4 regions of the Rhodococcus koreensis genome follow, and region 2 is predicted to be linked to each of the others. Evidence: riboswitches for the same ligand, from Rfam matches in the RefSeq annotation. Region 2 holds a riboswitch; each other region holds the start of a gene.
What was found. A riboswitch is a leader RNA that binds a small molecule or an ion and turns the genes downstream of it on or off. The one in region 2 is predicted to bind S-adenosylmethionine.

Region 1 (7,234 bases), 2.7 Mb from region 2:
CAGATCTCGTGAACGAGAAAGACGCGCGCGAGAATGACCGCGCTCGAGAATGACACAGTGCCCACACGGGCCGACCCGGAGAATGATTTGTCCGACAGAGCCGAGAACGCCGATACCGTCGATGGTTCGGACCTCCCCCACGACCCCGAACTCGCCCCCGGAATCTGTGCGGAGGATTACCGCGCAGCCCTGCGCCGTCACCCGGCGGGCGTCACCATCGTGACCCTCGACTCGGGATCGGGCCCGGTCGGCTTCACCGCATCCTCGTTTTCGTCCGTCTCGCTGGCCCCGCCGCTGGTGTCGTTCAACATCGCGAACACGTCGTCGAGCATCGATGCGCTCCACTCGGCGGGCTCGCTGGTGATCCACCTGCTCGGGGAGCACCAGCAGCACCTGGCTCAGCGCTTCTCGCGGAGCGCGGACCAGCGGTTCTCCGACGAGTCGCTGTGGGCGCGGCTCGACACCGGCGAACCGGTTCTCCACGGAACTCCCAGCTGGATGCGGGTCGTCGTGGACCAGTTGATCCCGGTCGGCGACCACACGCTCGTCATCGGCCTCGTCACCCGCGTCCACGCCGAGGCCGACGACGATTCCGCGTCGGCTCCCCTGCTGTATCACGAGGGCCGGTACTACCGGCCCACTCCGCTGGGTTCAGCGAACAACGGCAACTGACCTGGTCAGGACGCCAGCACCCGTTCGACGCGGGGCAGGTCGAAGCGGCGCAGCGCCTCGTCCACCGCTTCGGCGGACGTGACGAGACCCCGCTGCTCCAGCCACGGGAGGGTGCCGTCGACGAGCTGCTCGAGAACCCTGGGCAGCGACAGCGGGAGCAGGGTCACGCCGTCGGCGACGCCGGCCGCCTGGATGTCGGCGATGAGGCCGGCGAGGCCGACCGGAGTTCCGATGTACTGCAACGACACCGGTGTGCGCGGTGTGTCCAGCGCACTGTCGAGGAGAGCCAGTTCCTTGCGCGCGGCGCGGGCTTCTCCGGCGATGAGCACCTCGAGGTCCACCAGGACGGTGACGCTGTCGGGGTCGCGGCCGTCGGCGACGATCTCGGCACGGATCCGCGCGCGCTCCTGCTGCGCCTCACGCAGATCGGCGGCCCGGATCCGGACGACGTTCGGCGGGAACGACGTGAGGTCGAGCTGATCCGTCGAGTCGGCGGTCAGGTCCACCCAGTAGTCGGCACCGTTGATCGGCCGCGTGCCTGCGGCGCCCTCGGCGGCCGGGTGGTGTCCCGATCCGGTCAGCTCGACGGCGACGCGAAGGGGACGGGAAACGAAGGCATTGTCTCGAGACATAAGGGTTCCTCGGGAATGACGTGTGCGTGTGAGTGAAACGGAGCGGGAAGACCGGTCAGCTCGAACACATACCCGAGGCGGTTCGGCACAGATCGACATACCGACGGCACCAGTGAGCAATCATTGTGCTCCCAGCCTGCGATGCCATGCCGTCATACTAGCGCGTCTCGCGAAAAGCGGGTCTCGGGCACCGGATTCCACTGGCCGCTCTCCTTGGCGTAGGCCCAGTTCCGGCGTCCCGCCACCAGGGTGCACACGGCGTCGACCAGCCGATCCACGTCCTCCGAGCAGCTTCCGAGACCCAGGCTCACCCGCACGGCACCGTCGGGCTTGCCGAGGCGGCCGAGCAGCGGGTGTGCGCAGAAGCGTCCGTCGCGAACTCCGATTCCGTGTTCGGCGGACAGGTAGGCGGCGATCTCCCCCGGCTCGAAACCGTCGATCGTGAACGTCACGATTCCCACGGTGTCGGGGGCGTCCGACCACAGCCGCAGGAACTCCAGGCCGTCGACGGAGCCGAGGCCGTCGAGCAGCCGGCCGGTGAGTGCCGCCTCGTGTTCGGCCACCGTGCCGAAGTCGAGTTCGGACAGCGCATCGCACGCGGCGGCGAGGGCAGCGGCGCCGAGCACGTTGGGGGTTCCCGCCTCATGCCGGGCGGGGGCAGGCGCCCACTGGGTGGATTCGACGGTCACGTTCCGGACCGCGCCGCCGCCCGCGAGGTAGGGCTCGGCGGCGTCGAGCCAGTCCCGGCGGCCCACGAGCACGCCGGCGCCGAACGGGGCGTACAGCTTGTGCCCGGAGAAGGCGAGGTAGTCGACACCCCACTCCTCGACGTCGATGCGGCGGTGCGGTGCGAGCTGAGCGGCGTCGACGAGAATCCGTGCGCCGCAACGATGCGCCACCTCGGCGAGGGCGGCGATCGGCAGCACCTCACCGGTGACGTTGGACGCCCCCGTCACCGCGAGCAGGGCGGTGGGCTTGGAGCACAGTTCGGCGACGAGCAGCCGGACGGTTTCGGCCAGCGTGTCCGCCGCCCGCACGACGCGAGAGTCCTTCCACGGCAGCAGGTTCGCGTGGTGTTCGATGTCGAGGACGACGGTGCTGCCGGGAACGCAGCCGGCGAGCAGGTTCAGCGAGTCGGTGGTGTTGCGGGTGAACACCACCACCTGGTCGTCGCACGCTCCGACGAATCGGGCCACCGAGTCGCGGGCGTTCTCGTAGCACTCGGTCGACACCCGCGAGGCGTAACCGGCGCCGCGGTGCACGCTGGAGTACGTCGGAAGCAGGGCCCCGATACGGTCCGTCACCTGCGCCAACGCCGGCGCACTGGCCGCGTAGTCGAAGTTCACGTAGGTGCAGTCGCCGCCCTGAACGAGCGGAACCCGCAGGTCGGAACCCGAAACCTGAGCCAGGGGGGCAACACACACGTCAGCGGTCAATACAGCAGTCATCACGACATCCCTCGTAGTCAGGGACTCGTCGCAGGGTCGGTGCCCTCTCGGAGTCCGCGCTTGCCGGGTTCGGTATGAACCTCAGCCTGGTCGTCACCCGGAGCACCCCGCCGCGGTGGAGGGTTGCCGACCAGCTAGCCGGGGCTTGACGCTGGTACTCGTGACCTGTTTCGAAGATTGCAGGATCGGCGCGCAGTTGTCAACCCGACACCGGGAGGGTCCGGGATCCGGGCTCGGCGCTCGCGTCAGTTGGGGGTGACTCCGAGCAGCGGGGCGAGCTGATTCGCAATCGGGTTGAGGTCCAGCTTGTTCGGGTCATTCTTGGGCGTGGAGTCCCACGGCTGAACGGTGGCGGGGTCGCCGAACACGATCCGGTTCGCGCTGCGGACGCCGGTGAGACTGCCCTGCGGGGCCGCACAGATGGCGGCGGTGTTCTGCGGGAAGTCCTGCTGCGTGTCGTCGAAGTTCGGATCCTGGCGCTTCATCTCCCGGAGGATCGCCCGGGTGCCCTCGTACCCGACGGTGCACGACGGCGGGTTGTTCGTCTCGGCCACCCGGCCCAGGTGCACGGAGATCACCTTCGCCGTGGCGGACAGGTTGGCGAGGTTCGTCGTGATGCCGGGGCCCGCATCCGAGACCAGTTGCCCCAGTTGCTTGCTCGTGGGATTTCCGTTGTCGATCAGCCGCCGGACATCGGGGTCGCTGCTGCGCAGCCGGTCCGCGAGCGGCTGAAGGTCTTCACCCTTTCCGTCGAATGCCGCGCCGAGTTCCGTCACGACGGTGTGGAGCGCGTCGATCGGCGCGGATTCGGTCAATCCCTTTGTGCTGGCGAGTAACTCCCCGAGGGCATCGGCGTGGCCGTGTCCCCCGGGGGGCGACGAGAACGAAGCCGATCAGCTGCCACCGGACCATCGGCGACCTCACCGTGCGCCCTCGATGTCGCGCCGATCGAGCGCCGTCCCCGCAGCGGTGAGCCGGTGCCGGCTCACGAGACGACCGATAGTGGCGGCGGCAGACACAGGCACTCCGATGACTGGTAAATACATGAGACGAACGGTCACACGTATGTCTTGACCGATCGTCGGAGCAGCGCAAACTCCGCGCCAACCGCCGTGGTGCACGTCACCCCCCGGTCTTGACTGAATTTTCAGTTTGGAATATGTTCGGTGCCCAACAGGACGTGATACCGGTCACCTCCGCCCCGAATGTGAGGTCCGCAGTGTCCACGAATCTCGACCCGACGACGCCCCTCGACGACACCGCTCCCTCCCCGCCGGAGGATCGGTTCGGACACGTCGAGACGATCGGCGTGGAGTACATCCCCGAATCGGAACGCGATTCGCGACCGCTCAACATGCTCGCGGTGTTCTTCGGCGGCAATCTGGCGTTCTCCGTGATCGTGTTCGGCTGGCTCCCCATCACATTCGGGCTCAGCTTCGGCAGCGCGCTGGCGGCCAGCGCGATCGGCATCGGGCTCGGAACGCTCCTCATCGCTCCCCTGTCACTCCTGGGCCCGCGCACCGGCACGAACAACACCGTGTCGAGTGGTGCGCACTTCGGCGTGAGCGGACGGATGATCGGCTCGGGGCTCACCCTCCTCTTCGCCCTCGCGTACGCAGCGATCGCGGTCTGGACGTCGGGGGACGCACTGATCGCCGCCGCCCACCGCCTGTTCGGCACACCGGTCGACAACGGCATGCTCGCCCTCGGCTACGGCATCATCGCCGCCGAGATCGTGGCCGTCGCACTGTTCGGCCACGGCACGGTGGTCGCGCTCCAGAAGTTCGTGCTGCCCGTCGTCGCCGCACTACTCTTGCTGGGGGTCTTCGCGTTCGGTGGCCACTTCGACGGCGGCGCGGGCAGCGGCGACTACCTGCTCGGCGGTTTCTGGCCGACCTGGATTCTGGCCGTGGTCCTCGCCGTCGGCGGTCCGCTGTCCTACGCCCCGACGCTCGGCGACTACAGCAGGCGGATCTCCCGGGTGCGGTTCAGCGACCGTTCGATCGTCGCGGCCACCATGGCCGGCATCTTCTTCGGACTGTTCCTGACCGCGGCATTCGGTTCGTTCACCGCGTCGACGTTCACCACGCTGAGCGACTCCTACGTCGCCGACCTGGTGGCGGAGGCTCCCGGCTGGTACGTGCTGCCGATCGTCCTCGTCGCCCTCGCGGGCGGACTCGGCCAGGGCGTCCTCAACGTCTACGCCAGCGGGCTCGACCTGGAGGCGCTGATCCCCCGTTTGCGCCGCGTCCACACGACGCTGATCACGTCGGCGCTCGCGGTGGCCCTGCTCTACATCGGTGTCTTCGTCGTCGACGCCGTCGATTCGATCACGGCGATGACGTTGGTGCTCAACGGTTTCGCCGCGCCGTGGGTCGCGATCAACGTCGCCGGCTTCCTGGTTGCGCGGCGAGGGCAGTACGACGCCGTCGATCTCCAGGTGTTCAACCTGGGCCGGAAGGGCGGGCGGTACTGGTTCACCGGCGGCTGGAACCTTCGCGCCGTCATCCCCTGGGCCGCAGGATCGCTGTTCGGCCTGCTCGCGGTCGACACGTCGCTGTACTCCGGGCCTCTTGCCGACATCGCGCACGGTGTCGATGTCAGTCTGATCGGATCGTCGGTCATCGCCGTGGCCGGCTACCTCGTCGCGCTGCGACTGTGGCCCGAACACGTGGCCCCGGTCGAGGCGCCGTCGTCCTAGCACGACACGAACCGAAGGAGATTCCGATGAGCGAGCGACGCGACGCGATTCTGAAGGCCAGCGCGACGGCGATTGCCCAGCGAGGTATCCGCGGGCTGCGCGTCAACGATGTCGCGGAGGTCGCGGGCGTCTCGCCGGGACTGCTGTACTACCACTTCAAGGATCGCATCGGCCTGCTCGAGGCCGCCCTGAACTACATCAACGACCGTGCCCGCGACTACCGCAGCGAGGGCGAGGGGTCCGCGGACTCCGCACGCGACCGGCTCACCCGCTCGCTCCTCGGCGAGATCCAGGACCGCCCCGAGGTCGTGGAGAACTCGCTGGCCTGGAACGAGTTACGCGCCTCCGCCGTGTACGAGGAGGCGCTGCGGGAGCCCCTCGCGCGGACCACCGCCGCGTGGGTTGCCGAGATCGCCGACGCGATCACGCAGGCGCAGGCCACCGGCGAGATCTCCCCCTCCCTCGACCCCCGGCGCACCGCGGTCACGATGACCGCCCTCGTCGAAGGACTGTCCGGGCGGTGGCTCTGCAAGGAGATCTCCACCGAGGACGCCCGCTCCCACCTGCTCGGCGCGATCGACGTCGTGATGTCCGAGCCCCCCAACCGCACCACCGACAACCCCGTCACCACCAGAACGAAGGAAAAACGATGACCATCCGCACGATCACCGCGCTGCCCGCACCCTCCTCCCCCGCACGTTCCACGGCGTCCGCCCGCACTCCGCTGCGGGTCGGGTTGGTGCAGCACCGCTGGCTCGCCGACGCGGACGCATTGCGCACCGGGTTGACCGACGCGATCGGTGAGGCGGCCGCCCTCGGCGCGGCAGTGGTGTTCCTGCCGGAACTCACGCTGTCGAAGTACCCCGCCGACACCCGCGCGACCGGGACACCCGGGCGCGACGCCGAGGACCTCACGACCGGACCGACATACAGTTTCGCGGCCGCCGCCGCTGCCCGCCACCAGGTATGCGTGCATGCCTCCCTCTACGAACGAGCCGACGGCCCCGACGGTCTCGGTTTCAACACCGCCATCCTCGTGTCCCCGTCCGGTGAACTGCTGTCCCGGACACGCAAGCTGCACATCCCCGTCAGCGCCGGATACTACGAGGACACCTACTTCCGCGGCGGCCCCGCCGACGACGCCTACCCCGTCTACCGGCCTGCCGAACTGGGCGGCGCCGCCCTCGGACTGCCGACGTGCTGGGACGAATGGTTCCCCGAGGTGGCGCGGATGTACTCGCTCGCCGGCGCGGAGATCCTGGTCTACCCCACCGCGATCGGGTCCGAGCCGAGCTTCCCGGCGTTCGACACGCAGCCGATCTGGCAGCACGTGATCGTCGGAAACGGCATCACCAGTGGCACATTCATGGTTGTCCCGAACCGTTGCGGCAACGAGGGCGGCATCGACTTCTACGGTTCCTCGTTCATCTCCGACCCGTACGGCCGAGTGCTGGTGTCCGCTCCCCGCGACGAGGAAGCGGTCCTCGTGGCCGACCTCGACCTCGACCAGCGCAAGGACTGGCTCGACCTCTTCCCGTTCCTGACCACCCGTAGGCCGGACACGTACACCCGGCTGACGGACGCCGTCGACCACGAGCACCCCTACGGTCTTCCGTCGACGGTCGCCGCCGCGGAGACCCGGTCATGACCTGGCGGATGCCCAGCGAGACGGAACCTCAGGAGCGGGTCTGGATGGCGTTCCCGCCTCTCGGGGCGTCGATGACCGCGACGGCGGACGACGCCCACGAGGCGCGGACCGCGTGGGCGGCCGCCGCCCACGC
Region 2 (7,234 bases):
GCGCCGAACCCGAGGAAGCTCAGCGACGACACCGCGAGGACCGCCATGCCGAACTCGACGGCGGCGAGGGCGACGACCGGCGCGTACGAGTTCCGCAGCACGTGGCGGCGCAGCACCGTGTGCCAGCGGACACCCGACGCGAACGCGGCCTCGACGTACAGCGACCGCCGCACCCGCAGCACCTCCGACCGCATCACGCGGGCGAAGTTCGCGATCAGCGACACGCCCACCGCGATCGCGACGTTGACCGTGCCGAATCCCAGTGCGGTCACCAGTGCCAGCGAGAGCAGCAGCGCGGGAATCGACAGGAGGACGTCGACGACCCGCATCAGGACGGCGTCCAGAGCACCTCCGAGGGCGCCGGACAGCAGTCCGATCAGCGAACCGACGACCAGTGCGATGCCCACCGCCAGCAGTGTCGCGGTCAGCGACAATCCGGCGCCGTGCACCACCCGGGTGTACACGTCGCGTCCGATGTTGTCGGTGCCGAACCAGTGCGCGGCACTCGGCGCCTGCAGCTTCTGCGCGGGCACCCCGACCAGCGGGTCGCCGCTCGCGAACACCGACGGCGCCACCGCGAATCCGACCGCGACGAGGAGCACCGCCGCCGAGGCGACGAGCACGAGGTTGCGACGCCACCACGCCACCACGCGGCGTCCGCGGCCGTGCGGACGGGGCGCGACTGTGGGAGGCGCGTCGACCGGCGGAGGGCCGAAACCCTCGGCCTCCTCGATCAGTTCTCTGGTGAGGATGTCAGACATGAACCTTCTCCTCCACATTCGCGACGGTGTCGCTGCGCTCGGAACTCCGCCTGCCCTCGACGATCCTGGGGTCGATCAGCGGGTAGAGCAGATCCACGGCGAGATTGACGAGGACGTAGACGAGCGAGCTCAACACCACGATGCCCTGGACCACCGGAATGTCCTGCGCCATCACGGAAGTCTGGGTGAGCCGCCCCACCCCGGCGCGGGAGAACACCGTCTCGACGACGACCGATCCCGCCAGCAGATTGCCGACGAGCACACCGGCGATGGTGAACGCGGGAATGCTCGACAGGCGCAGCGCGTGCCGGGTCTGGATCTGCCAGCGCGACGCCCCCTTCGCCCGCGCGGCCTCGATGAACGGCTGCCGCCACGTGGTCTGCAGACTCGCCGCGAGCACCTGGGCGATGACGGCCCCGGTCGGGAGCGCGAGCGTCACCGCCGGCAGCACCAGCGTCGCGACCCCCTGATCGCCGAACGCGGGGAAGACCTTCAGCCGGAACGAGAACAGTTGCAGCAGAATCAGGCCCACCCAGAACGTCGGCACCGCGACACCGAGCGGGGGCAGGGAGAACAGCAGGTTCCGCACCCAGTGGACGCGCGTGTAGGTGGCGAGGAACGCGACCCCCGCCCCGAACACGACGGCGAGGACCAGCGCCGCGGACGCCAGCGCGAGAGTGCTGGGCACCGCGTTGCCGATGGCCTCGGTCACCGACTGCCCGGTGGCGATCGAGTACCCGAAGTCACCGCGGACGGCGTGGCTCAGCGAGTTCCAGTACTGCACCCACACCGGCTGGTCGAGTCCGTACCGCGCCTGCAGTTCCGCGACGGCCGCCGCGTCGACCGTCGTCCCGGTGGACGCCGAGTCGACGGCGATGCTCACCGGGTCGGACGGCAGGAGGAACAGCACGGCGAACGACACGGTGAACGTCGCCCACAGGACGGCGATCGCCTGCAGCACGCGGAGTCCGAGGTAGCGAATCATGGCTCAGCGTCCGCTGATCCAGGTGTCGAAGAACTGGAGCCGGGCCGAGGCCTCGAACTTCAGGTCCTGCACGTTCGGGCCCGCGCCGATCGCCTGCGACAACTCCACCGTGGGGATCCACAGGCCGTTGTCGAGGATCTGCTGCTGGGCGTCGGCGACGAGCGCGCTCCGCGCGGCGGGATCGGTGGTGGCGAGCTGCTTCGCCAGCACGTCGTCGAGCGCGGGAATCGGGCCGCGGCTGTTCAGGTTGCGGCCTTCGAGCCCGAACTGGGTGCGCAGGATGTCGCCGTCGGCACGGGTGCTGTTGTAGTAGGTGGCGTCGAAGTCCTTGGAATTCTGGCGGGCGGTGGCCTCCGGGGTCGACACGAGGTCGAGCTGCAGGTCCACTCCCACCGCTCTGAGCTGCTGCTGCACCAGTTCGAGGATGGCCTGGTTGCCGGCGAACACGGAGCTGAACAGAACGGGGAAGGCGAGCTTCTGACCACCCTTCTCGCGGATGCCGTCGGCGCCGGGCACCCAGCCCGCCTGATCCAGGATCGACTTCGCCTTCTCCGGGTCGTACGTCACGCCGGGCAGTGCCACGTAGCCCGGGGTGCGGCTGGCCAGGGTGCTGGTGGCCGGCTTGAAGTTGGGGCCGAGCACGGTGTCGACCAGTTCCTGCCGGTTGATCGCCGGCACCAGCGCGCTGCGCACGACGGGGTCGACGAGCGGTCCGCGGGTCACGTTGGGCTGGAAGCCGAACGGGGTTCCGGGATTCGAGGTGGTGAGCACCTGCCCGCCCGCACCTTCGATCTGCGGGGCGTCCTGCGGCAGCGCGTCGCTGATCGCGTCCAGCTGTCCCGAGGACAGGCTGCCCGTGCGGACACCGGATTCGGGGACGACGGTGAACTCGATGGTGTCGAGGTAGGCCTCGCCGTCGTGGGCGAACACGTCGGAACCCCAGTTGTATCCGGCGCGCTTGGCGAGGGTGACCGACTTGTCCTGCTGGTAGTCGGCGTACGTGAACGGCCCGGTGCCCGAGATGTTGCCGGTGCACCGCTCTTCGGCGGACTTCGCGACGGACGCGTCGGACAGGATGCCGAGCTGCGGGGTGGACGACGCCTGGAGGAACTGCGCGTTGGGTGCGGCGAAGTCGACCTGCGCGGTCTGCGGGTCGATCACGGTGGTGCCCGTGTACCCGGTGAGGTAGCTGGCACCCAGTGCGGCCTTGGCCCCGGTGAGGGTGTTCACGATGGCGTCGAGGTTCTTCTTCACCGACTCCGCGGTGAAAGGCGTTCCGTCACTGAACGTCACCCCCTCCTTCAGATGGAACGTGAAGGAGGACGCGTCGGCGTCGGTGTCCCAGCTCTCGGCCAGCCACGGCTTCAGTTCGCCCGTCTCCGGGTCCTGGTCGGTGAGCGAGTCCACCACCTGCCGGGCCACGTAGATCGTCTGGTTGGTGCCCGACTGCGCGGGGTCGGCGCACGTGGGTGCCTGGGACAGGCCGTAGCGGAGGGTGCCGCCGGGCTGGGGCGGGCCCGCGTCCGCGGAGGAACTGCTGGAGCCGCCACCGCAGGCGGTGAGCGCCGTGGCCAGCACGGCGGCGGCGCCGATACCTGCCGCGATGCGGCCGCGGTGGGACGAGGACAAAGGCACTGATGGCACCGAGAACTCCGTGATCTCGAAGAAGTGCCGTGCGCGCTACCCGTCGAGTGGGCAGCGCTCACGCGCACAGAAAGGTGAGGGACACCGGATCCGACGCGGATGCGGTGTGTAGAGCAAGAACCCCGGATGTCTGCCGGGGTGTCAGATCAGCTGTGACAGATGGAGGTGGACAACCGGCAGAGATCGACGTGCAGACGCCCCCAGGCGCTCACGAAGCCTTCGGTCAACATGGTTCCTCCATCGATCCCGGCGGTAGCACCCGCACCCGCGGGGCGGGGGGGTTGCTGCGACGTCAACGAGCCAGGTCTCTCGGTCGCTCTGGATGGTCGTTACCGAGTGTAAGAGATCGCCGGTCGCCGCGCCACACGGCCCCCGCTACCCGACTGCCTGCCGGGGCGGGAGTTCCCGTCGCGACAGCGGCGGGCGGAGACCGAGATGCTCACGCAGGGTCGCGCCTTCGTATTCCGTTCGGTACGAGCCGCGCTCCTGCAGTTCGGGCACGAGCAGGTCGACGATCTCGTCGAGTCCGGTGGGCACCAGGTACGGCGAGATGTTGAATCCGTCGGTCGCCCCGCTGCGAACCCACCGGGTGAGTTCGTCGGCGACCTGCCCGGGGGTGCCCGCGAAACCGGACCGCTGAGTGGTCGCGATCGCGACCTGCCGCAGCGACAGGTTCTGCGCCTCCGCCAGGGCGCGCCACTCGCGGGCGATGGCGAGCGGGTCCTTGCCGTCGCGGGCGGCCCCGCGGGTGACGGAGATCGGTGCGGGCACCGGATCGAATTCGGGCAGTGGACCGTCCGGGTCGCGATCGGACAGATCGCGGCCCCACACCTGACCGACCAGCGACAGCGCCGTCTGCCCGGTGTACTGGCCTTCGCGGACCCAGCGGACCTTGTCCTCCACCTCGGACGCGTTCTCCGCGAGCACGATCTGGGTGCCCGGCAAAATCTTGACGTCGTCCTCGGGGCGCCCCGCGCGGCGCAGTCTCGCCCGGATGTCCTCGGCGAAGCCGAGCGCCTCGTCGAAATGGGTTCCGTGGCGGGAGAAGATCACGTCGGCGTGCGTGGCCGCGAAGTCCCTGCCTGCCGGTGAGTCGCCGGCCTGGAAGATGACGGGATGGCCCTGGGCGCTGCGCGGCAGGGTGGGGGTGATCGTGACGTCGAACTGCGACGTGCGCCGCGACACGTCCTGCACACTGCCCGCGGTGGCCCAGGACGGCGCTTCGGTGCTCGTCGCGACGGCGCCGTCGGCCCACGCGTCCCAGATCGCCCGCGCGGTGCCCAGGAACTGCCCGGCCCGCTCGTACCGGTCGGCGTGATCGAGGAAGCCGCCGCGCCGGAAGTTCTCACCGGTCCACGCGTTGTCCGTGGTGACGGCGTTCCAGCCGGCGCGTCCGCCGGACAGCAGGTCCAGCCCGGACAGTCGCCGGGCGAGGTCGGCCGGTTCGTTGTAGGTGGTGTTCTGGGTGGCCACCAGCCCGATGTGCCGGGTGATGCCGGCCAGCGCCGAGAGCTGGGTGATCGCATCCGGCCTGCCCACGATGTCGAGATCGAGGATCTTGCCTTCCTGTTCCCGCAGGCGTAGACCCTCACCCAGGAAGAAGGCGTCGAACAGGCCCCGCTCGGCGGTCTGTGCCACCCGACGGAACGTTTCGAAGTCGATCTGCGATCCGCTCGTCGGATCCGACCAGATCGTCGTGTGGTTGACGCCCTGGAAGAAGACCCCGAAATGCACCTGGGCTTCGGGCCGGGCGTATGAGTCGTCGGTCATGATCTCCACAACCTTTCAGCGAGAGGATTCTGCGAGGCGCTCGGCCCGGAATCGGTTGGCGGGGCGGTCGAGTCCGAGCGTGCTGCGCAGAGTCGAACCGGGAACGGGACGGTGGGCGGCACCGGCGCGCAGGAGTGCCGGGATCACGTACCGCGCCAGCACCGGGAGGTCCTCGTCGACCACGGCGGGATGCAGGCGCACACCGTCGACCTGCGAATCCAGTGCGCGCAGCAGTTCCACCAGTCCGGTGGCCTCGCCGGCGAACGACAGCCGCTCACTCGACGGGGCGGGAGTGGCTGCGCCCAGCGCCACGTCGAGTTCGGCGAACACCAGCGCCGCCCCGCGGTCCTTCGCCCGCGCGGCGGCGTCGGCGATGTCACCGGGCGTCGTCCCGGACACCAGCACCACGTCGACCTGGGTCGGATCGGTCTGCCCGTCGAGTCCGAACACCACCAGTTGCCCCTGCGGCGGCCGCGGCACGATCGCCGGACCCTTCACCGAGTACGTCTCGCCCCGGAAGTCGATGTAGTGCAGCCGGTCGCGGTCGACGAAACGGCCGGTGGCGTAGTCGCGGATCACCGCGTCGTCCTCCCAGGAATCCCACAGGTTCCGGACCACGGCGATCGCGTCCCGCTCCTCCCGCGCGAGGTCGGCGGGTGCGGTGATCTCGGTCCGGCCCAGTGCGCCCGCGACCCGCGGGTCGGTGTCGCGTGCGGCGATCCAGCCGCCGCGGCCCCGCGACGCGTAGTCGAGTGTCGCGAGCTGGGAGGACGTGTGAAACGGTTCGGCGTAGGTGGTGCCGACCACCGGTACGAGACCGATCGTGCTGGTGGTCGCGGCCACGAACGCGGCGCGGTTCACGGCGTCGATCCGGCCGACGGGTCCCCCGACGGCGCCGGGCGGCAGCAGCGAATCGTCGAAGGAGGCGAATGTGAAACCGGCGTTCTCCGCCGCAGCGACCCGGTCCGCCACCGTTCGCCCGGTCAGCAACCGGTCGGGTGTGTGCGCGGCGCGCCGCCAGGCCTCGGGATGCGTTCCCTCGCCGTCGAGTTCGATGCCCAGATGCAGGCTCATGGCCGTTCCTCCTCTGTGTCGGCCGCGAGGGGGCGGCTCGGAATGGTCTCGCGCAACACGGGCGCCACCTCGGCCTGGAACAGCTCGAGGCTCTCGCGGTGCTGTTTGTCGCTGCCGACGCGGTCGGCGCTCAGGTGGATCACCTCGTGGCCGAACTGCTCGTGGTAGCGCTGCACCTTGTCGATCACCTGCTGCGGGCTGCCGATCAGCGCGGAGCTGCGTTCGACGAAGTCCTCGAGGGTCTCGAATACCACGGGAAGTCCTGCCCTGCGGGCGAAGTCGAGCCGGGCGGCGTGAATCGGCCGCCACACGTCGAGCGCGTCCTGCGAGTTCGGTGTGACGTAGAACCCGGCGGTCCCGGCGCCGACGAGGGCGTCGGCGGGATCGTGACCGTAATGGGTCCACCGTTCGCGGTAGTGCCGGACGAGTTCGGCGTAGGAGTCGATGGGATACGTCACGTTCGCGGAGAAGATCGGATCTCCGTAGCGGGCGGCGAGATCCACCGATTCCTTGCTCGTCGCGCTGCCGTGCCAGATCCGGATCCGCCGCTGCAACGGGCGGGGCAGCGCGACGGCGTGCTCGAGCGACGGCCGGAACGTGCCCTCCCAGGTGACGTCCTCGCTCTCCCACAACTTCCGGAACAGCTCGTACCCTTCTCGGTTGCGGTCCCACTGGTCGTCCGGCGTGACGTGGAACAGCTGTGCCTGCGCGGTGCCGTTTCCCTTGCCGATGATGAGCTGCAGCCGGCCACCCGACAGGTTGTCGAGCGTCGAGTAGTCCTCGAACGCACGGACCGGGTCGAGCAGGCTCAGCGTGGTCACCGCGGTCCACAACTGCAGGGTGGTGGTCCGCGCCGCGATGGCGCTGAGCACCACGGGCGGCGACGAGGACAGGAAGGGGTGTTCGTGGCGCTCGCCCACCGCGAAACCGTCGTACCCCAGTTGCTCGGCGAGGACGGCCGATTCCACGACCTCCCGCAGCCTGGCCGCGGTGCCGATCT
Region 3 (7,234 bases), 5.0 Mb from region 2:
CGCCCAGCGTCACGACACCGATCAGTGCGACGAGGGCGAAGGCGCTGCGCCAGCCGAAGGCCTGGCCCAGCCACGAGGCGGCGGGAACACCGACGACGTTGGCCACCGACAGTCCCATCATGACGAGCGCGACCGCCCTGGCGCGCTGGCCGCGCTCGGCGAGGTGCGCCGCCACCAGGGCCGCGACGCCGAAGTAGGCGCCGTGCGGGAGGCCCGCGACGAACCGCGCGGCCATCAGCACCCCGTAGTTCGGTGCGAACACGGTGGCGGCGTTGCCGATCGTGAACGCCGCCATCAACGCGATCAGCAGCGTCTTGCGGGGCACCCGCGCGGTGAGCGCGGCGATGAGCGGCGCGCCCACGACCACGCCCAGGGCGTACGCCGAGATGACGTGCCCGGCCGTCGGCTCGGTGATCCCGAGGCTCGACGCCATCTCGGGAAGCAGTCCCATCGCCACGAACTCGGTGGTGCCGATCCCGAAGCCGCCGAGCGCGAGCGCGATCATGGCGAGCTTGCGGACGGACGGATGTTGCGCGATGACACCGAGGTGCTCGGGGCGGACCGGGGTGGAAGTGCTCACAGCAGGACTTTCGACTAGGCAGCAATACGACTACGCGGCGCACGGCGCCTCGTAGCGCAACGACCCACACCGGAATTCTCTTCCCCGGATTCCGCGTTTCGCGCCGCGAGCGGCCGTGAGATGACTCACCCGGCCCCGGAGACGCGAAACGGGACGACCCCGGCGAGGGGCGTCCCGTTTCGTACTGCTGCGGCGTCGGTGCCTACTGCTCGGCGATGGCCTTCTGGAGGTTGATGTCCAGTGCACCGAGGAATTCCTCGGTGGTCAGGTAGCCCTGGTCGCCGCCGACCAGCATCGCGAGGTCCTTGGTCATCTGGCCACCCTCGACGGTCTTGATGACCACGTCTTCGAGCTTCTGCGCGAAGCCGATGACGTCGGGGGTGCTGTCCAGCTTGCCGCGGTGCTCGAGTCCACGGGTCCACGCGAAGATCGACGCGATGGGGTTGGTGGACGTCGGCTTGCCCTGCTGGTGCTGACGGAAGTGACGCGTCACGGTGCCGTGTGCGGCCTCGGCCTCACACGTCTTTCCGTCCGGGGTCAGCAGCACGGAGGTCATGAGGCCGAGCGATCCGAAGCCCTGCGCGACGGTGTCGGACTGGACGTCGCCGTCGTAGTTCTTGCAGGCCCAGACGTAGCCGCCCTCCCACTTGAGCGCCGACGCGACCATGTCGTCGATGAGGCGGTGCTCGTAGGTGAGTCCTGCCGCGTCGAATTCCGGCTTGAACTCGGTCTCGTAGACGTGCTGGAAGATGTCCTTGAACGCGCCGTCGTACGCCTTGAGGATGGTGTTCTTGGTCGACAGGTACACCGGGTAATTCTGCTGCAGGCCGTAGTTGAGCGAGGCGCGCGCGAAGTCCTCGATGGACTTGGTGAAGTTGTACTGACCCTGGACGACGCCGCCGCCGTCGGGGAAGTTCACCAGTTCGTGCTCGATCGGCTCGCTGCCGTCCTCGGGCGTGTAGGTGATCATCACCTTGCCGGGGCCGGGGACCTTGAAGTCGGTGGCGCGGTACTGGTCGCCGAAGGCGTGACGGCCGATGATGATCGGCTTCGTCCAGCCCGGAACCAGTCGCGGGACGTTGGAGATGATGATCGGCGCGCGGAAGATCGTGCCACCGAGGATGTTGCGGATGGTGCCGTTGGGCGACCGCCACATCTTCTTGAGGCCGAACTCCTCGACGCGTGCCTCGTCCGGGGTGATCGTCGCGCACTTGACGCCGACGCCGTGCTTCTTGATGGCGTTGGCCGCGTCGACGGTGACCTGGTCGTCGGTCTCGTCCCGGTACTCGATACCGAGGTCGTAGTACTCCAGGTTCACATCCAAGTAGGGATGGATCAGCTTGTCTTTGATGAACTGCCAGATGATGCGTGTCATCTCGTCGCCGTCGAGTTCGACGACGGTGCCCTCAACCTTGATTTTGGACATGGGTGCTTCGCGTCCTCCTAGGAAGATTCCCTGGTTACACGGTTGCGGGCGCACTTCGTGAGTGGGTCCGCGAACGGTTCGCTTGTCAAACGTAGACGGTCGATGCGGCCGCTGGAGAGACCGCACTTAAACAAGACAAGCGTACTGCTATGCCCGGGGCGCGCAAGATGTGGGTGCGAAATCCCCCTCCCTACCAGCTGGTAACTTTTCGCTGCCAGCGGGCCTGATCGGTGCCGTTTCCGGTCGCTTCGCCGCAGCCGCTAAGATTCAACAGAGGTCATGAGTGCCAGCAACGAGCCCCGGCTAGCTGGCCGGCAACCCTCCGCCGCGGTGGGGTGCCCCGGGTGATGACCTGGTTCCCTGATTCATACAACAGTCGGGTGACAAGCGCGGGTCCGACATCGGAGGTTCATGATGCGTTGTTGTTGTCGTAGATAGACCCCAGACAGCCCTGTGCGCGAACGAACCAGTTCCTCGTCCGCGCCTCGTCAGACCACTGGAGTAGACAGCACATGACCGAGAACTGGTCGTTCGAGACCAAGCAGATCCACGCCGGGCAGACGTCCGACGCGACCACCAAGGCGCGGGCGCTGCCGATCTACCAGACCACCTCGTACACGTTCGACAGCACCGATCACGCTGCCGCGCTGTTCGGTCTGGCCGAGCCCGGCAACATCTACACCCGCATCATGAACCCCACCCAGGACGCCGTCGAGCAGCGCATCGCCGCCCTCGAAGGCGGCGTCGCCGCCCTCATGCTGTCGTCCGGGCAGGCCGCCGAGACGTTCGCGATCCTGAACCTCGCCGAGGCGGGCGACCACATCGTCTCCAGCCCGCGCCTGTACGGCGGCACCTACAACCTCTTCCACTACACGCTGCCCAAGCTCGGCATCGAGGTCTCGTTCGTCGAAGACCCCGACGACCTCGAGCAGTGGAAGAACGCGATCCGGGACAACACGAGGGCGTTCTACGGCGAGACCATCTCCAATCCCCGCAACGACGTGCTCGACCTGCCCGGCATCTCCGGCGTCGCACACCAGCACGGACTCCCGCTGATCGTCGACAACACCGTGGCCACCCCCTACCTGATCCGCCCGCTCGAGCACGGCGCGGACATCGTGGTGCACTCGGCCACCAAGTACCTCGGCGGTCACGGCACGGCCATCGCGGGCGTCATCGTCGACGGCGGCACGTTCGACTGGACCCAGGGCCGGCACAGCAGCTTCACCACCCCGGACCCGAGTTACCACGGCGTCGTCTACTCCGAACTCGGACCGCCCGCGTTCGCCCTCAAAGCCCGCGTGCAGTTGCTCCGCGACCTCGGTTCCGCGATCTCCCCGTTCAACGCGTTCCTCATCGCGCAGGGCCTCGAGACGCTGAGCCTGCGGATGGAACGGCACGTGTCCAATGCGACCGCCGTCGCCCAGTACCTGGAGGCACGGCCGGAGATCGTGTCCGTCGGATACGCCGGGCTCCCGTCGTCACCGTGGTACGACCGGGCGAAGCAGATCGCGCCGAGGGGTGCGGGTGCCATCGTGACGTTCGAACTCGCCGGCGGCATCGACGCGGGCAAGAAGTTCGTCAACGCACTCACCCTCCACAGCCACGTCGCGAACATCGGTGACGTCCGCTCGCTGGTGATCCACCCGGCGTCCACCACACACTCCCAGCTGACCCCGGAGGAGCAGGCCGCCAGCGGCGTCACCCCCGGACTGGTCCGCCTGGCGGTCGGCATCGAAGGGATCGACGACATCATCGCCGATATCGAGTCCGGAATTACGGCGGCGGCATCTTGACCGTGAGCGCAGTGCAGAACCTCCCCGTGGCCGACGGACGTCTCGGCACCGTCGACATCGGATCGCTCGAACTCGAGAACGGCGCGGTGATCCCGTCCGTGACTCTCGCCGTGCAGCGGTGGGGCGAACTGTCCCCGAACCGTGACAACGTGGTGCTCGTCGAGCACGCCCTCACCGGCGACTCCCACGTCACCGGCCCCGTCACCGACGAGCACCCCTCCCCCGGATGGTGGAGCGGAATGGTCGGTCCGGGTGCGCCGATCGACACCGACGAGTGGTGCGTCGTCGCGACCAACGTCCTCGGTGGCTGCCGCGGCACCACCGGTCCCGGTTCGGTCGCGGAGGACGGGCGCCCGTGGGGCAGCCGCTTCCCGGAGATCACCATCCGCGACCAGATCGCGGCCGAGAAGAAGTTCACCGACCTTCTGGGGATCGACAAGCTGGCGTCCGTGGTCGGTGGTTCGATGGGCGGCATGCGCGCGCTCGAGTGGGCCGTGACGTACCCGGACCAGGTTGCGTCGGCGCTCGTTCTCGCGGTCGGCGCCCGTGCGACCGCGGATCAGATCGGCACGCAGACCACGCAGATCGAGGCCATCACCAGCGACCCCGACTGGCTGGGCGGCGACTACCACGGCACCGGCCGGACCCCCCGGACCGGACTGCGCATCGCCCGCAGGATCGCGCACCTCACGTACCGCACCGAGAGCGAACTCGACTCTCGGTTCGCGAACTCGCCGCAGGACGGCGAGGACCCCTGGCGCGGCGGGCGGTACTCCGTCGAGAGCTACCTCCAGCACCAGGCCGACAAGCTGGTCGGCAGGTTCGACCCGGGCACGTACGTGCTGCTGTCCGAGGCCATGAACCGGCACGACGTGGGCCGCGGCCGCGGGGGTATCTCGGCGGCGCTGGGGGCGATCACCGCACCCGTCATCGTGGGCGGCGTCGACTCCGACCGCCTGTACCCGATCCGCCTGCAGGAGGATCTGGCCGAGGACATCCCCACCTGCGACGGCCTGCGGGTACTCAACTCGCGGGACGGCCACGACGGGTTCCTCACCGAGGCTGCCGCCGTCGCGAAACTGCTGTCCGAAACGATGCAACTGGCACGCGCCGGGCGCTGATCCCGCGCCGGGCGACGCCCGCTCGGACCGTCAGTCGGTTCCGAGCGGGTCGATCGACACGGCCAGCCAGACAATCGCGCCGCCGACGGCCACGAGTGCGCCCACGTCGAAGGCCTTGCTGCGCACCGCGAGCAGTCCGACGCGCTCCGACGGCATCGTCAACCGGAACGCTGCCGCGAGCAGGGTGGCGATACCGAACACGAACGCTCCCCGCCGCCACCGGTCCGCGAGCACGAACACCACGGCCACGACGATGACGACGAGGACTGCCAGCATCGGCAGGTTCTTCTTCGCGAACTGCCCCCAGTCGGCCATCTCAGCCGAGAGACGCTGCGACACGCTCAGCCCGCTCCACGACGTTGGTCAGCAGGAACGCGCGGGTCAGCGGTCCGACCCCGCCGGGGTTCGGGGACAGGAAACCGGCGACCTCGGCGACGTCCGCCGCCACGTCGCCGCGCAGCCCGTCCTCGGTGCGGCTCACGCCCACGTCGAGTACCGCGGCGCCGGGCTTGACCATGTCGGCCGTCACCAGCCCGGGAACACCCGCCGCCGCGATGACAATGTCGGCGCGCCGGACCTCCGCTCCGAGGTCCCGCGTGCGGGTGTGGCAGAGGGTGACGGTGGCGTTCTCGCTGCGCCGGGTGAACAGCAGGCCGATCGGGCGGCCCACGGTGACACCGCGACCGACGACGACGACGTGCGCCCCCTCGATCGGGACCTCGTAGCGGCGCAGCAGGTGCAGGATTCCGCGCGGCGTGCACGGCAGCGGCGCTTCCTTGCCCAGCACCAGGCGGCCGAGGTTGACCGGGTGCAGGCCGTCGGCGTCCTTGTCGGGGTCGATGCGCTCGAGCGCGGCGTTCTCGTCGAGCTGCTTCGGCACCGGGAGCTGCACGATGTACCCGGTGCAGTCGGGGTTGGCGTTGAGCTCGTCGATGGTGGCGTCGAGCTTCTCCTGCGTGATGTCCGCGGGCAGGTCGCGGCGGATCGAGGTGATCCCGACCTTCGCGCAGTCGTTGTGCTTGCCGCGCACGTAAGCGGCCGACCCCGGGTCGTCCCCCACCAGAACGGTGCCGAGACCGGGCGTGATGCCCTTGTCCTTCAGGGCGCTCACCCGCACCTTCAGGTCTTCGAAAATCTCGTCGCGGGTCGCCTTGCCATCGAGGATCGTTGCAGTCACGTGCCCCATTCTCTCAGGTTCGCCGAACCAGTGTCAGGCAGGTTCGCCGAACCAGTGTCAGGTCGGTTCCACCACGAGCCCGTTGGCCGTCGCGTACGCGATGGCCTGGGTGAGTTCGATCTGCGCCTTGTCCAGTGAGGCCGCCGTCCACAGGTTCGCGTCGACGTGCGCCCCGCGCAGGTCCGCGCCGTCGAATTTCGCGCCGCCCGTGCGGGCCCCGAACAGGTCCGCCGAGCGGAGCACGGCCCGGCGGAGGTCCGTGCGGACGAGGTTGGCTTCCCGGAACCGGCAGTCCGTGAAATCGAGTCCGCGCAGGTCGGCACCGCCCAGCGACACGAGCGTGAAGTCGCACTCGTCGAAGACCATCGGGCGCAGCCGGCAGTTGTCGAACTCCGAACCGAGGAAGCTGCAATTGCGGAACTCGCTGTGCCACAGCGTCGTTCTGGTGAACGCGCACGAGCGGAACGCCGTCCCCACGTGGTGCGACTCGGCGAGGTCGGCGCCCGTGAAATCGCATTCGGTGAAGATCACCGACTCGGTGCGGAGTTCGCTCAGGTCGGCGTCACGGAAGTTGCATTTCGTGTAGTGCCGCCGCTGCCAGTTCTGCGCGGGGAGTCGTGCGTCGCCGTAGTCCTCACCCACCACCTCTTCGACCGGATCCATGCGTCCATCATGCCGCCTCCCGGTGTGGCCCTAAGCTGTGCGGGTGTTCCGAGTGATGTTCCACGAACCCCGAATCCCACCCAACACCGGCAACGCCATCCGCATGGTGGCGGGCACCGGTTGCGAACTGCACCTCGTGGGACCACTCGGGTTCGACCTGTCCGAGCCGAAACTCAAACGGGCCGGGCTCGACTACCACGACCTGGCGTCGGTGACCGTGCACGAGAACCTGGAGGCGGCCTGGGCCGCGGTGGAACCGGCGCGGGTGTTCGCGTTCACCGCGCACGCCACCGTGTCGTACGCCGACATCGCCTACCGGCCAGGCGACGTCCTACTGTTCGGTCCGGAGCCCACCGGACTGTCGGCGGAGGTGCTGGCCGATCCGCATGTGACGGAGCGGCTCCGCATCCCGATGCTGCCCGGCCGTCGGTCGCTGAACCTGTCCAACGCCGCGGCCCTCGTGACGTACGA
Region 4 (7,234 bases), 1.7 Mb from region 2:
CCGCGCTCGAGGGTCAACTGGCCGGCGTCGACCTGTCCGGCCTCGCGCTCGACGACACGATTCCGCCGTCGTGGCTGCCACCGGTCGCATCGGTACAAGGCAGGCAGAGTCGGTACGGTGTGTTCCGCGAACTGGCGGTGGACGAACGCTGGACGGTTCGGCAGTTGATCACACTGCAGCAACGGTCCGCAGGTCACGGTCGCGCTGTCGGCTCACCCGAACAGGTCGCGAACAGGCTCGAGCAGTGGTTCGTCGAGGGCGGTGCCGACGGGTTCATCGTCATGCCCGGGCAGGGTCCGGGCGGTGTCGAGGCGTTCACCGAGCATGTCGTCCCGATCCTGCAGAAGCGCGGACTGTTCCGCACCGAATACGAATCCGCCACGCTTCGAGGGAATCTCGGCCTCCCCGCGATTCCGGACCGCGTCCTCGCTGCGTGATCCGTCGTACACTCCCGCCCACGAAGGAAGTTCGAACATGACGAGCCTCACATCCTCTCCTCCGTCCTCGTTGTCCCGCTTGATCACTCGCCCGCTCGAAGCGGGTGGGTTCGGACCGCCGCCGGACTCGCTGCAACCCGACGCGATCCGCCTGGTGGGAGGGGTCCCCGCCGACGAGGCGCTCCCGGTGAACGAACTGGCGGCCGCGTTCGCCGTCGCCCTCGCGACACCCCCGACCGGAGCTCGGGCGCTGCAATACTCGGTCGCTCCAGGCATCGCCAGCCTCCGCGAGGGGATCGCGGGGCGGGAGAGCGACGAGTCCGGTCTCGTCGATCCGGACCGGGTGGTCGTCACCAACGGTGCCCTGCACGGACTGAGCCTGGTCTTTGCCGCACTACTCGACCCCGGCGACCTGGTGGCCGTCGAGAGCCCTACTTTTCCCGTTGCGCTGCGGGTGCTCGACCACTACGGTGCCCAGGTCCTGCCGGTACTCAACACCGGCGGCCGACTGGATCTCGACGTCTTCGAGGGCCATCTGCAGGCGGGGCGGATCCCGAAGCTGTTCTACGTGATCCCCGACTTCCACAATCCGACCGGCACGACCCTCGCAGCCGAGGACCGGCTGCGGCTGGTCGCCCTCGCCGAGCGCTACGGATTCGTCGTCCTCTCCGACAATCCCTACCGCGAACTCCGTTTCCGGGGCACGGCCGTCCCGGACTTCCCGCTCGACAGCGACCGTGTGGTGCGAATCAATACCTTCTCCAAGACCCTCGGACCAGGGCTCCGACTGGGATGGGCTGTCGCCCCGTCCTGGCTCCAGGCCGGACTGTTGCGGTTACGCGCGAACCTCGATCAGCATCCATCGTTGGTGACCCAGTCCGCCGTGGCGCATCTGCTCGGTCGGCCAGGACTGTTCGACGGCATCGTCGCGAACGCCCGCACCCTCTACCGGGAGCGAGCGGATCTGCTGGCCGACGTTCTCACCACCGAGGCGGGTGACCTGGTGTCGATTCCGCAGGCCGAGGGCGGAATCTTCGCTTGGGCGACGGTGACCGACCCCGGCATCGATCTCGCGGAGGTCCGTGCCGCCGCGAACGCGCTGGGCGTCGACTTCTCCTCGGGCCGCTACTTCGATCCCGCCGCGAGCGGACTGTACGCACGGAGCCTGCGCTTGGGCTTCACGAACCAGAGTGAAGACAACCTCCGGCTCGGGGCGCAGCGCATCGCCAAGGCCGTCCGTGAGATCCACTCCGCGCCGCTCGCCTGATCCACATCTCTCACGTCGAAAGGAACCGCGATGACCACTGCCGGACGTCGGGCCCTGATCCTGAACGCGGGAATCAACAGCACCGGCTACAGCGCGAAGTCGTGCCCGCCGGAGCGAGGGCGGACACCGCCTGGTGCGGGCGGGCGCCCGGCTCGATCACTATCCCCAGCGGACCCTGCGCGAGCGATTCGATCTGCCGTTGGGGGGAGTACACCCCAGCTCACGTGAAGGGGGTTCTCCTATCCGAACACCTTCTCGAAGCAGTTCGAGAAGGGCAAGGCCTCATACGGGGAGAAGATCGGAATCCTCGAGTAGCCACTCTTCTCGTACAGCCTGACCGCGTCGGGCTGCCGGTCACCGGTCTGGAGAATCAAGCGGGGTCGCCTCGCCTCTCGTGCCGCATCCTCGACCGCGCTCAGCAGCGCGGTCGACACACCGGTACCACGGTGCTCTTTGACGACGAACATCCGCTTCACTTCGAGGTCGTCGCCGTTCCAGCGCAGGGCCGCGTGGCCGACAGCACGTGGCTCCGCAGCCTCGATGTCGCTGACGTACACCAGGATAGTGACGTGCACCGATTCCGGATCCACGGCATTGGTGGTAGCACGAACAGCATCCGACACTCGGTCGGAATATCGAGGACCGACTTCTGCCGCCATAGCCGCCCGCAACGTCACCGCGTCGGGATCGGACCACTGGGCTGTGCGGACGACGAACTCGGTGCGCGTGGCGCTTTCGGTCATGACAGTATCTCCATACACGTAGATTCGACGAACCACAGTGCCATGGTGCCGACGCGTCGGTCGATGGTTGAAATCAGTGCAACCTCAATGCCATCCGACGATTGAAACTCTTCCATTTGGAGCGCGATTGGGCTAATGGCCCGATGTCGCATCGTTGCGCCGACGGTTCTCCAACGCGGATGGCGTGTCCCGTCAGGTGAATTTCAATCACCGAGAGCGTAAAGCTTCGCACGGTCCCCGTCGTGAGCTATAGGAACCGTTGAGCATGTTGTGACGGTGCGCTTTTCGGTCTCACGTGCCGTGATACATTCGTGTCGACGGTCATGAGTACCAGCATCGAGCCCTGGCTTGCTGGTCGGCAACCCTCCCGCGCGGCGGGGTGCTCCAGGTGACGACCCGGCGGAATCGACAACTGATTCCGCAAGCGCGCAAGGAGTCCGTGGACCCTGGGTCTCCGGTGCGCGTCCGCACTCCTTCGAAAGGACTTTCGTCGTGGTTCGAGCGCCCCAACCGCTACACCTGGCAGTCGAGATAGATGGCGCGGGAGGTCATCCCGCCGCGTGGCGTGTGTGGGGGCGCCCGCCTGCGGATGTGCTCTCTCCCCGGGTCCTCAGGTCGGTCGTGGACACCGTAGAGGCCGCCGGTTTCGCGCTGGTCACCATCGACGACCGAGTGGTGCCGGGGGAGGGCGCGTACCCGGTGGGACGGTTGGATGCTGGGACGCGTGCGTCGTTCGTGGCGACGACGACGGCCAGTTACGGGGTGGCGCCGACGGTGCAAGCCCTCACCACCGAACCGTTCCATCTCGCGACGCAGCTGGCCAGCCTCGATCACGGCAGTCGGGGTCGCGCGGCATGGGTGGTCGGCTCGGACAACTCCGCGGACGTCAATGGTGCAGTCGGATTCGAGCCACGTGCCCCCGAGGCCGTACAGCGCGAGGTCCGAGACGTCATCGAGCTCGCCCGGCAGCTGTGGGATTCGTGGGAGGACGATGCCGTGATCCGCGATGCCGCGACGGGTCGCTACCTCGATCCCGACAAGGTGCATCACGTCGGGTTCGAGGGCGAGTTCTTCAGCGTCGTCGGACCGCTCATCACACCCCGCTCACCGCAGGGTCAGATAGTCGTCGTGGGAGCTGCGGAACTGGGGGTGACGGATCTACTCGACGTTGTGCTGCTGTCCGGTCGGGATGTGACCGAAATCGGGACGTCGGCGACAGGACAGCAGGCCGTGACCCTCGCCGATGTCGAGGTGATTCTCGATACGAAGACCGAGTCCGCGCAGTCCCGCCTTGCCCGCCTCGATGGGTATTCGCCGTGGCCGGACCGAGGACGCCTTCGATTCGCGGGTTCGGCACGGGACTTCGTCGACCTGGTGCGGTCCCTGGCGGACAAGGTGGACGGTGTCCGGATCCATCCCGCCGTCGTCACCACCGATCTCGCCGTTCTGGTTGACGAGGTCCTTCCCGTATTGCAGGAGTTGTCACTGCACCGGATTCCGAAACCGGGCTCGACGTTGCGGGAGACGCTCGGATTACCTCGGCCGCTCAGCCGCTTCACATCGACCACCAACTAGCCACGACCAGGCAGGAGTTTGCCATGTCCACTCCGGACACCGGAGCGCCGTATGATGCCGACGCGCAGGTCCACCTCGGTGTTTTCTACCCGGGAATCGGCCCGCAGACGGTGTGGGAAGATGCCAAGGCCCCCGATCAGGTATCCCCGGAAACCTTCCTGCGGGTTGCTCAAACCCTGGAACGGGGCTTGTTCGATGCGTTCTTCCTCGGCGACGGCCAGCGTGTGCGGGAGAACCGCGGTGCGGCACTGGCCACCGACATTGCAGGCCGTCCCGACGCCATCACTCAACTGTCGGCGCTTGCTGGGGTGACCAGCCGGATCGGACTCGTCGCCACGCAGAACACCACGTACAGTCTGCCGGTCGACCTTGTGCGGCGGCTGGGAAGCTTGGATGTCCTGTCCGACGGAAGGGCGGGATGGAACATCGTCACCACCGACAACGCGTGGACCGGCGAGAACTTTCGGCGTGGTGGATGGCTGCCGCACGAACACCGCTACGAGCGGGCCACCGAACTCGTCGAGTTGGCCAAGGAATATTGGGCCGCGTGGTCGCTCGCTGATGTCGCCACGGACGCCCGCCAGGACAGTTGGCTGCCCGCCGACCGATCTGCGGTCATCGCGCGGCACAGTGACCTTCTGCAGGCCACTGCGATCTCCACCGTTCCGTCGAGCAAACAGGGGCGGCCGGTGTTGTTCCAGGCCGGCGATTCCGTCGGCGGCCGTGAGCTGGCGGCCCGTCATGCCGACGTCGTGTTCTCGGCGAACAACGAGTTCGACGCGGCCGTTGCCTACGCACGCGACCTCCGGGCGCGACTGTCCGCCCACGGCCGGTCCACGGATTCGCTCCGAATCCTTCCCGGTGTCACCGTGATCATCGGAGACACGCCCGAGGACGCCGACGAGAAGGCTCGGTGGCTCCGCGAGAACGCCTACAACCCGCACCGGGCTATTGCATTTCTCGAACACTATTGGGGGCAGGATCTTTCGGCATACGATCCCGACGGCCCGTTGCCGGACATCGACCCGGTCGACGGAGAACTCGATCCGTCGCGCGGGACGTTGGCGATCGCGGACCGCACCGGCAAGCTCGATCAGATCACCCAGTGGCGTGCACTGGCCGCAGAGAAGGGGCTGTCCATCCGGCAGCTTGTCCTCGAAGTGGCCCCGAACTCGCGGTACCTGGCCGGGACCGCCGGCCAGATCGCGGATCGCTGGGCGTACTGGGTGCGACATCGCGTCGTGGACGGATTCAACGTCAACCCGTACCACCTGCAGGATTCGATCGACGACCTGGTCGACAGACTCGTACCGGAATTGCAGGAACGCGGGGTTTATCGAACCGAGTACACGACCGAGACTCTGCGCGACCACCTGCGCTTGCCTTCCGTGTAAGGCGGTATCGAGGGTGGCCCGAGCGTGTCAGGGCGAGCGATGGGCAATTCACCGCTGGACCCCGCGGCCACCCGTCGTCCGGGTTCGGATGCCCATGGCGGGCATTCCTCGTTACCGGGGTGGAACCCCCGACCAGCGGCCTGTTCTAGTGCGGCTGCGCCGCCTGTGCGTGGGTGTGAAATCCCTGGATACCAAACTCAGCCACGGATGCGGAGCGCCTCGGTGCCCGGCACGGAGTCGACGAGCCGGCGTGTGTAGTCGTCCGCGGGGTCGTCGAGAATCTGTGCCGTCGGACCGGATTCGACGACGGTCCCGTGACGCATCACCGTCACCGTGTCCGCGATCAGCCGCACGACTCCGAGGTCGTGCGTGATGAACAGATAGGTCAGCGAGTACGCGGCCTGCAGGTCCACGAGCAGTTGCAGGATCTCCGCCTGTACCGACACGTCGAGCGCGGACACCGCCTCGTCCAAAATGACGATCTCGGGGTTCAGGGACAGGGCGCGAGCGATCGCGACGCGCTGCGCCTGCCCGCCGGAGAGCTCCCCGGCCCGGCGGGAGGCGTACTTGCGGTCCAGTCGCACGCCGTCGAGCAGTTCCTCGGCGATCGCGTGCCGCTGCCTGCGGTCGATGTCCTTGCGGTGCACGCGCAGCGGCGCGGTGATCAGGTCGGCGGCCGAGAGCCGGGGATTCAGCGAGGAATACGGGTTCTGGTACACGAACTGCAGGCGCTTGCTCAGCTGCTGGCGGCTCCAGGTTTCGCTCTGCCCGAGGAGGGTGACCTCGCCCTCGTCGGGAGTGCGCAGGCCCGCGACGATCCGGGCGATCGTGGACTTGCCGGCACCGGACTCGCCGACGAGTGAGTGCGTGGTTCCGGTCGCGACGCGGAACGAGACGTCGTCGGCCGCGACCACCGGTTCAGTGCTGCTGTGCGCGGCGTGGAACGTCTTCGACACACCCTTCACCTCGATCGCGTACTTGGCGGAGGTGCGTTCAGCGGACGAGTGCGGAGTGAGCGTGCCGACCCGAATCGGTCGCGGCTCCAGGGTTCCGACGTGCAGACCGGGAGCGGCGTCGAGGAGCCGCCGCGTGTACGCATCTCTCGCGTGGTGCAGGAGGGTGTCGCTGCGGCCCTCCTCGACGACGACGCCGCTGCGCATCACCACAACGCGGTCGGCGCGTTCGAGCGCGACCCCGAGGTCGTGGGTGACGAGCAGGATGCCGATGCCCAGTTCGGTGCGGAGCCGGTCGAGGTGGTCGAGGATCTGCTTCTGCACCGTCACGTCCAGCGCGCTGGTCGGTTCGTCGGCGATGAGGAGCTCCGGCTCGCCGGACAGGGCGATCGCGATGAGCACCCGTTGCTTCATGCCGCCGGACAGTTCGTGCGGGTACTTCGCGTAGATGCGGGACGGATCCGGAAGGCCCGCCAGTTCCAGGAACTTCAGTGTCTGTGACTTCAGGTTGTGCCGCTGCGCCGAGGTCGTGAACGGAAGGAGGTGGCTCTTTCCGAGTCGGTTGCGCAGCGCGTCCTCCAGTTGCTTGCCGATCGGTTTGACAGGGTTGAGCGAAACGCCGGGATCCTGCGGGACGAAGCCGACATAGCTGCCCCGCAAGCGGGCAAACTTGTTCTGGCTCCACCCGGCGACGTCTTTGTCGCCGAGCAGGATTCGACCGCTCACCCGGCTGGTGCGTGGCAACAGGCCGATCGATGACCGGATGAGGGTGGACTTGCCGGAACCGGATTCGCCGACGATGGCGACCAGTTCACCGGCCTGCACGTCGAGGCTGATCCCGGAGACTGCCTTGGTCGCGCTCCGG

Region 1: it holds a riboswitch for S-adenosylmethionine, as region 2 does, so the genes downstream of both, JWS14_RS23745 (aminotransferase class V-fold PLP-dependent enzyme) here and JWS14_RS51725 (putative leader peptide) in region 2, are expected to answer to the same signal.
Region 3: it holds a riboswitch for S-adenosylmethionine, as region 2 does, so the genes downstream of both, JWS14_RS33935 (bifunctional o-acetylhomoserine/o-acetylserine sulfhydrylase) here and JWS14_RS51725 (putative leader peptide) in region 2, are expected to answer to the same signal.
Region 4: it holds a riboswitch for S-adenosylmethionine, as region 2 does, so the genes downstream of both, JWS14_RS03560 (LLM class flavin-dependent oxidoreductase) here and JWS14_RS51725 (putative leader peptide) in region 2, are expected to answer to the same signal.

What each region holds. Positions count from the first base shown of each region.
Region 1 is NZ_CP070609.1:5,180,737-5,187,970, reverse strand. Features, by position in the region: gene JWS14_RS23755 (flavin reductase family protein) at 34-672, shown strand; gene JWS14_RS23750 (LLM class oxidoreductase) at 678-1,304, opposite strand; gene JWS14_RS23745 (aminotransferase class V-fold PLP-dependent enzyme) at 1,457-2,752, opposite strand; SAM riboswitch class IV at 2,804-2,918, opposite strand; partial or broken gene JWS14_RS23740 (mammalian cell entry protein) at 2,998-3,662, opposite strand; gene JWS14_RS23735 (purine-cytosine permease family protein) at 3,972-5,453, shown strand; gene JWS14_RS23730 (TetR/AcrR family transcriptional regulator) at 5,480-6,106, shown strand; gene JWS14_RS23725 (nitrilase-related carbon-nitrogen hydrolase) at 6,103-7,101, shown strand; gene JWS14_RS23720 (agmatine deiminase family protein) at 7,098-7,234, shown strand, end outside.
Region 2 is NZ_CP070609.1:2,504,143-2,511,376, forward strand. Features, by position in the region: gene JWS14_RS11595 (ABC transporter permease) at 1-761, opposite strand, end outside; gene JWS14_RS11600 (ABC transporter permease) at 754-1,746, opposite strand; gene JWS14_RS11605 (ABC transporter substrate-binding protein) at 1,750-3,381, opposite strand; gene JWS14_RS51725 (putative leader peptide) at 3,537-3,620, opposite strand; SAM riboswitch class I at 3,625-3,719, opposite strand; gene JWS14_RS11610 (NtaA/DmoA family FMN-dependent monooxygenase) at 3,766-5,160, opposite strand; gene JWS14_RS11615 (LLM class flavin-dependent oxidoreductase) at 5,176-6,234, opposite strand; gene JWS14_RS11620 (LLM class flavin-dependent oxidoreductase) at 6,231-7,234, opposite strand, start outside.
Region 3 is NZ_CP070609.1:7,508,113-7,515,346, reverse strand. Features, by position in the region: gene JWS14_RS33945 (MFS transporter) at 1-580, opposite strand, end outside; gene JWS14_RS33940 (NADP-dependent isocitrate dehydrogenase) at 783-2,006, opposite strand; SAM riboswitch class IV at 2,282-2,402, shown strand; gene JWS14_RS33935 (bifunctional o-acetylhomoserine/o-acetylserine sulfhydrylase) at 2,519-3,802, shown strand; gene metX (homoserine O-acetyltransferase MetX) at 3,799-4,923, shown strand; gene JWS14_RS33925 (DUF3017 domain-containing protein) at 4,954-5,238, opposite strand; gene JWS14_RS33920 (bifunctional methylenetetrahydrofolate dehydrogenase/methenyltetrahydrofolate cyclohydrolase) at 5,240-6,100, opposite strand; gene JWS14_RS33915 (pentapeptide repeat-containing protein) at 6,158-6,763, opposite strand; gene JWS14_RS33910 (tRNA (cytidine(34)-2'-O)-methyltransferase) at 6,807-7,234, shown strand, end outside.
Region 4 is NZ_CP070609.1:785,206-792,439, reverse strand. Features, by position in the region: gene JWS14_RS03575 (NtaA/DmoA family FMN-dependent monooxygenase) at 1-437, shown strand, start outside; gene JWS14_RS03570 (aminotransferase-like domain-containing protein) at 475-1,704, shown strand; gene JWS14_RS03565 (GNAT family N-acetyltransferase) at 1,944-2,447, opposite strand; SAM riboswitch class IV at 2,767-2,880, shown strand; gene JWS14_RS03560 (LLM class flavin-dependent oxidoreductase) at 2,940-4,022, shown strand; gene JWS14_RS03555 (NtaA/DmoA family FMN-dependent monooxygenase) at 4,046-5,416, shown strand; gene JWS14_RS03550 (ABC transporter ATP-binding protein) at 5,614-7,234, opposite strand, start outside.